2 regions of the Enterobacter sp. E14S genome follow, and region 1 is predicted to be linked to the other one. Evidence: predicted binding sites of a transcription regulator. Region 1 holds the regulator's gene; the other holds the start of a gene.
What was found. Region 1 encodes sigma-54, which starts transcription at its own class of promoters, with help from an activator protein. Its sites were predicted from a motif close to GTTGGCACANNTTTCGCTNT; they were not measured.
Positions count from the first base shown of each region.

Region 2: a site for sigma-54 is predicted at 1,720-1,739, ahead of norV (anaerobic nitric oxide reductase flavorubredoxin). Genes of this name have one in related genera too.

Region 1 covers NZ_JBVODQ010000006.1:126,371-129,822, forward strand. Annotated here, with positions in the region: gene lptC (LPS export ABC transporter periplasmic protein LptC) at 1-294, shown strand, start outside; gene lptA (lipopolysaccharide ABC transporter substrate-binding protein LptA) at 263-817, shown strand; gene lptB (LPS export ABC transporter ATP-binding protein) at 824-1,549, shown strand; gene rpoN (RNA polymerase factor sigma-54) at 1,597-3,030, shown strand; gene hpf (ribosome hibernation promoting factor) at 3,053-3,340, shown strand; gene ptsN (PTS IIA-like nitrogen regulatory protein PtsN) at 3,422-3,452, shown strand, end outside.
Region 2 covers NZ_JBVODQ010000007.1:92,008-95,459, reverse strand. Annotated here, with positions in the region: gene gutQ (arabinose-5-phosphate isomerase GutQ) at 1-88, shown strand, start outside; gene norR (nitric oxide reductase transcriptional regulator NorR) at 85-1,599, opposite strand; gene norV (anaerobic nitric oxide reductase flavorubredoxin) at 1,786-3,231, shown strand; gene norW (NADH:flavorubredoxin reductase NorW) at 3,228-3,452, shown strand, end outside.

The sequences.
Region 1 (3,452 bases):
TCAATTAAGTCAGATCGGGCAAAACTGACAAATGACCGTATGCTTTATCTGTATGGCCACGTTGAAGTCAACGCCCTGACCGCTGACTCGCAACTGCGAAAAATTACGACGGATAATGCCCAAATTAACCTGGTAACCCAGGACGTGACCTCGCAGGATCTGGTCACACTGTATGGCACAACATTTAATTCCAGCGGTTTGAGAATGCGCGGGAACTTACGCAGCAAGAACGCCGAGCTGATTGAAAAGGTTAGAACCTCCTATGAAATTCAAAACAAACAAACTCAGCCTTAAAGTAATTATCGCCAGTGCGATGCTGGCGACCAGTCTCCCCGCGCTTGCTGTAACGGGCGATACCGACCAACCGATCCATATCGAGTCTGATACCCAGTCTCTCGATATGCAGGGCAACGTCGTCACCTTCACGGGTAACGTCGTCATGACTCAGGGCACCATCAAAATTAACGCCGACAAAGTGGTCGTGACCCGTCCGGGTGGCGAGCAGGGCAAAGAGATCATTGATGGTTACGGCAACCCGGCCACCTTCTACCAGATGCAGGACAACGGCAAACCGGTGAAAGGCCGCGCTTCGCATATGCACTATGAGCTGGCGAAGGACCTGGTCATACTGACCGGAAACGCGTATCTGGAACAGCTGGACAGCAACATTACCGGCGACCAGATCACCTATCTGGTGAAAGAGCAAAAAATGCAGGCCTCCAGCGAGAAAGGCAAACGCGTCACGACCGTACTGGTTCCGTCGCAGCTGCAGGACAAAGGCAAAGGCCAGGCCCCGGCACAGAAGAAGAGTAACTAATTCGTTATGGCAACATTAACTGCAAAAAATCTCGCGAAGGCCTACAAGGGCCGCCGTGTCGTAGAAGATGTCAGTCTGACCGTCAACTCCGGCGAAATCGTGGGGCTGCTTGGCCCTAACGGTGCGGGTAAAACCACCACTTTCTACATGGTCGTTGGCATTGTGCCGCGCGATGCCGGCAACATTATCATTGACGATGAAGACATCAGCCTTCTGCCGCTGCACGCGCGCGCGCGTCGCGGGATCGGCTACCTGCCGCAGGAAGCCTCCATTTTCCGTCGTCTTAGCGTTTACGATAACCTGATGGCGGTCCTGGAAATTCGTAACGATCTGACCAGCGAACAGCGTCAGGATCGTGCCAACGAGTTGATGGAAGAGTTCCACATTGAGCATCTGCGCGACAGCCTCGGTCAGGCACTCTCCGGGGGGGAACGCCGTCGCGTTGAGATTGCGCGTGCGCTGGCCGCAAACCCGAAATTTATCCTTCTGGATGAACCGTTTGCCGGCGTTGACCCGATCTCGGTTATCGATATCAAACGCATCATTGAACACCTGCGTGACAGCGGGCTTGGCGTACTGATCACCGACCACAACGTCCGTGAAACGCTGGCCGTGTGTGAACGCGCGTATATTGTGAGCCAGGGCAATCTGATCGCCCACGGTACGCCGCAGCAGATCCTCGAAGACGATCATGTTAAGCGCGTCTATCTTGGGGAAGACTTCAGACTCTGATAGGGTAGAGGTAACGTAACGCCGAACCGGAGAAAAACGCTCTGAACATGAAGCAAGGTTTGCAATTAAGGCTCAGCCAACAACTGGCAATGACGCCGCAGCTACAGCAGGCAATTCGCCTGTTGCAACTGTCCACGTTAGAACTTCAGCAGGAACTCCAGCAGGCGCTGGACAGCAACCCCCTGCTGGAACAAACCGATCTTCATGACGAGGTAGATACTCAGCAGTCACAGGATACAGAAGCGCTCGACACCGCGGATGCACTCGAACAAAAAGAGATGCCCGACGAGCTACCGCTGGATGCCAGCTGGGATGAAATCTACACCGCCGGAACCCCTTCCGGTACGCGTGCAGACTACCAGGATGATGAGCTACCGGTCTATCAGGGAGAAACCACCCAGTCGCTGCAGGATTACCTGATGTGGCAGGTGGAACTTACCCCCTTCTCCGATACCGACCGCGCGATTGCCACCTCAATTGTCGATGCCGTTGACGACACCGGCTATTTGACCGTCACGCTGGACGATATCCTGGAAAGCATGGGCGACGAAGAGATTGAGCTTGAGGAAGTCGAAGCCGTACTGAAGCGCATCCAGCGTTTCGATCCGGTAGGCGTGGCCGCAAAAGATCTGCGCGACTGCCTGCTGATCCAGCTTTCTCAGTTCAGCAAAGAGACGCCATGGCTCGACGAGGCGCGTTTAATCATCAGCGATCATCTGGATCTGTTGGCCAACCACGATTTCCGCAGCCTTATGCGCGTTACGCGCCTGAAGGAAGAGGTGCTGAAAGAAGCGGTGAATCTGATCCAGTCACTCGATCCGCGTCCGGGACAGTCGATCCAAACCAGCGAGCCCGAGTACGTCATCCCGGACGTGCTGGTCAGAAAACACAATGACCGCTGGGTCGTTGAACTGAATTCAGACAGCATCCCTCGCCTGCAAATCAACCAGCAGTATGCCTCCATGTGCACCAGCGCGCGTAACGACTCCGACAATCAATATATTCGTAGCAATCTTCAGGAAGCGCGATGGCTGATCAAAAGTCTGGAGAGCCGAAATGATACGCTGCTGCGCGTCAGCCGCTGTATTGTCGAACAGCAGCAGGCGTTCTTTGAGCAGGGCGAAGAGTATATGAAACCGATGGTACTGGCGGATATCGCCCAGGCCGTCGAGATGCATGAATCAACCATTTCCCGTGTCACCACGCAGAAGTATCTGCACAGTCCACGCGGTATTTTTGAGCTTAAGTATTTCTTCTCCAGCCATGTGAATACCGAGGGCGGCGGCGAAGCGTCGTCAACGGCCATTCGTGCCCTGGTGAAGAAGTTGATCGCCGCGGAAAACCCCGCGAAGCCACTAAGCGACAGTAAGTTAACCACCATGCTGTCCGATCAGGGTATTATGGTGGCACGTCGTACTGTTGCGAAGTATCGAGAGTCTTTATCCATTCCGCCGTCCAACCAGCGTAAACAGCTGGTCTGACACAACCGATAAGGAAGACACTATGCAGCTCAACATCACTGGACAAAACGTCGAAATTACTGAGGCTTTACGCGACTTCGTGAACGCGAAGTTTGCAAAACTCGAGCAGTATTTCGAAAGGATCAATCAGGTCTATATTGTGTTGAAAGTGGAGAAAGTGACTCATATCTCGGATGCCACCCTGCATGTTAACGGGGGTGAACTGCATGCCAGTGCGGAAGGGCAAGACATGTACGCTGCTATCGACGGCTTGATTGATAAGCTTGCGCGACAGCTCAATAAACATAAAGATAAACTGAAACAACACTAATTGTCCGGGCAGTTAACGGGTGCAGGACGCCTGTTGTGAAACACAACAGGCCATTTGTACAGTTAGCGCTTAGGTGAAATTATGATGAACAACGATTCCGCTCTTCAACTGA
Region 2 (3,452 bases), on a different contig from region 1:
AATCACCGCCGCACCGGTGGTGGATGACGCTGGCAGGCTGTGTGGCGCCATCAACCTGCAGGATTTCTATCAGGCCGGGATTATCTAGCCCTTCAGTCCCAGACGCTTCGCCAGCCTGTGCAGGTTGGCGACGTCCATCTCCAGCGCCCGCGCGCACGCCGCCCAGCTGCGGTTATTCTGCTCCAGCGCGCGGGTAATCATCTGACGCTGAAACGCCTCAGTGGCTTCGCGCAGATTTTCATTCGCTATCTCGGGTACAGCCTGAGCAATAGCCGGTGCGGTTTCATCCTGCAGCGCAAAATGCCGCGCGTGGATCACAACTTCGTCACCCGAACGCGTCCCCCGCGCCAGCACCACCGCGCGGTGAATCGCGTGCTCCAGCTCGCGCACGTTGCCCGGCCAGCCGTAGCTCAGCAGATGCGACCTCGCACCCGGGCTCAGCACCACGCGGGAAAGCCCCATCCTGAGACGGCACTGCTCGCAGAAAAAGCCCGCCAGCAGCACCACGTCGTCCCCGCGCTCGCGCAGCGGCGGCACGGTAAGCGGGAACACGCTCAGGCGATGGAACAGGTCGGCGCGGAACTGCCCTGCCAGCACCGCTTCACGCAGGTCGCGGTTCGTTGCCGCCAGCACGCGAACGTCCACTCTGTGGCTTCGGTCATCCCCCACGCGCTGGATGTCGCCGTACTGCAGCACGCGCAGCAGCTTGGCCTGCAGCGACAGGGAGAGCTCGCCGATTTCGTCCAGAAACAGCGTGCCGTTATCAGCCATTTCGAACTTGCCGCTGCGGTTGCTGATGGCCCCGGTAAACGCCCCTTTAACGTGACCAAACAGCTCGCTTTCCGCCACGCTTTCCGGCAGCGCGGCGCAGTTGAGGTACACCAGCGGGTTCACCGCGCGCGGCGACGCTTCGTGAATGGACTTCGCCACCAGCTCCTTGCCGGTGCCGGTTTCCCCGAAGATCAGCACGTTTAAATCTGAGGCGGCGACAATCTCAATCTCTTTTTTGAGCTGCGCCATGCCCGGAGAAAGGCCGATCATCTCCGTGTGCGTCACCTGCTCAAACGCCGCCGGGCTGCCGGGAAGAATGTTCTGGCTCTCCAGCTGTTCAATCAGCAGGGCATTGTTCAGCGCCCCGGCGGCCAGGGCGGCAATCAGGCGCAGCTCTTCGTCGCTAAAGGTGTCGAACTGGTCCGGCGACAGGCCGTCGAGGGTCAGTGCGCCAATCAGGTTTTGTCCGGCAAACAGCGGCAGGCCGATACAGGCGTGAACCTTCAGGCTCTCCTGTCCGGGAATAAGCCCGTCGTACGGGTCGGGCAACTCGCTGTCCGCCGGGAAGCGCACCACGTCACCCGCACGGGCGATAGTCTCCAGACGCGGATGGCCCTCAAGGGTAAAACGCCGTCCAAGCACGTCATTCGCCAGCCCGTCGATAGCCAGCGGAATAAACTGCCGCCCCTCGTAGCGCAGCAGCGCCGAGGCGTCGCACGCCAGCACGTGGCGCAGCGTGGAGATCAGCCGCTGAAAGCGGTCCTGATGGCCGATACCGGTCTGCAGCTCAATGGCGATCTTCGCCAGCACTTCTACGGAAAAGCTCATATTTACCTCGCTGTCATTTTGACAATGCATGCTGTCATATTGACACTGCTTTTGATAGTCATAATGACTACCCATTACGGATCATGAAAATATTAATTAATTAAAATCAATAACTTAAAAGCTGGCACGCAACTTGATATAGGCAAACCATCTTATTTGAAAATGCTGTATTACGTAGAGGTTGCTATGTCTATTCTGGTTAAAAATAACATTCATTGGGTGGGTCAACGTGACTGGGAAGTGCGCGATTTCCACGGGACGGAATACAAAACGCTGCGCGGCAGCAGCTACAACAGCTATCTCATCCGCGAAGGAAAAAACGTGCTGATCGATACCGTCGATCACAAGTTCAGCCGCGAGTTCGTGCAGAACCTGCGCAGTGAAATCGACCTGGACGCCATCGACTACATCATCATCAACCACGCGGAAGAGGACCACGCCGGCGCGCTGACCGAGCTGATGTCTTACATTCCGAACACGCCGATCTACTGCACCACCAACGCCATCGACTCGATCAACGGCCATCACCACCATCCGGAGTGGAATTTCCACACCGTGAAAACCGGCGACGCGCTGGATATCGGCAACGGCAAGCAGCTGATCTTCGTGGAAACCCCGATGCTGCACTGGCCGGACAGCATGATGACCTACATGACCGGCGACGCGGTACTGTTCAGCAACGACGCCTTCGGCCAGCATTACTGCGACGAGCGCCTGTTCAACGACGAAGTGGACCAGACCGAACTCTTCGAGCAGTGCCAGCGCTACTACGCCAACATCCTGACGCCGTTCAGCCGCCTGGTGACGCCGAAAATCACCGAGATCCTCGGCTTTAACCTGCCGGTGGATATGATTGCCACCTCCCACGGCGTGGTGTGGCGTGAAAATCCCACCCAGATTGTGGAGCTCTACCTGAAGTGGGCGGCGGACTATCAGGAAGACCGCATCACTATTTTCTACGACACCATGTCCAACAACACCCGCATGATGGCGGACGCCATTGCCCAGGGCATCAACGAAGTGGACCCCAACGTGGCGGTGAAAATCTTCAACGTGGCGCGCAGCGATAAGAACGAGGTATTGACCAACGTCTTCCGCTCTAAGGGCGTGCTGGTGGGCACCTCCACCATGAACAACGTGATGATGCCGAAAATTGCCGGTCTGGTAGAAGAGATGACCGGCCTGCGTTTTCGCAACAAGCGCGCCAGCGCCTTTGGCTCCCACGGCTGGAGCGGCGGCGCGGTAGACCGTCTGTCTACCCGCCTGCAGGATGCGGGCTTTGAAATGTCCCTCAGCCTGAAGGCGAAATGGCGACCGGATATCGACGCCCTGGAGATCTGCCGCCAGCACGGCCGCGATATTGCCCGCCAGTGGGCGCTCGCACCGCTTCCGCAAGCTGCCGAACCGACCGCACAGCAGGAAACCTGCGCCTGCGCCGCCGCGGCAGCCGCCGATCCCGGACCGCGCATGCAGTGCAGCGTCTGCCAGTGGATCTACGACCCGGAACTGGGCGAGCCGTTGCAGGATGTCGCACCGGGTACGCCGTGGAGTGAGGTGCCGGACACCTTCCTCTGCCCGGAATGTTCCCTCGGGAAAGACGTCTTTGACGAACTGGGTACGGAGGCAAAATGAGCAACGGTATCGTCATCATCGGCTCGGGCTTTGCCGCCCGCCAGCTGGTGAAAAATATCCGCAAGCAGGACGCCAGCGTGCCGCTGACGGTGATCGCCGCCGACAGCATGGACGAGTACAACAAGCCCGATCTGAGCCACGTCATTAGCCAGAATCAGCGCGCCGAAGACCTCACCCGCCAGACGGCGGGGGAGTTCGCAGAACAGTTTAACCTGCGTCTG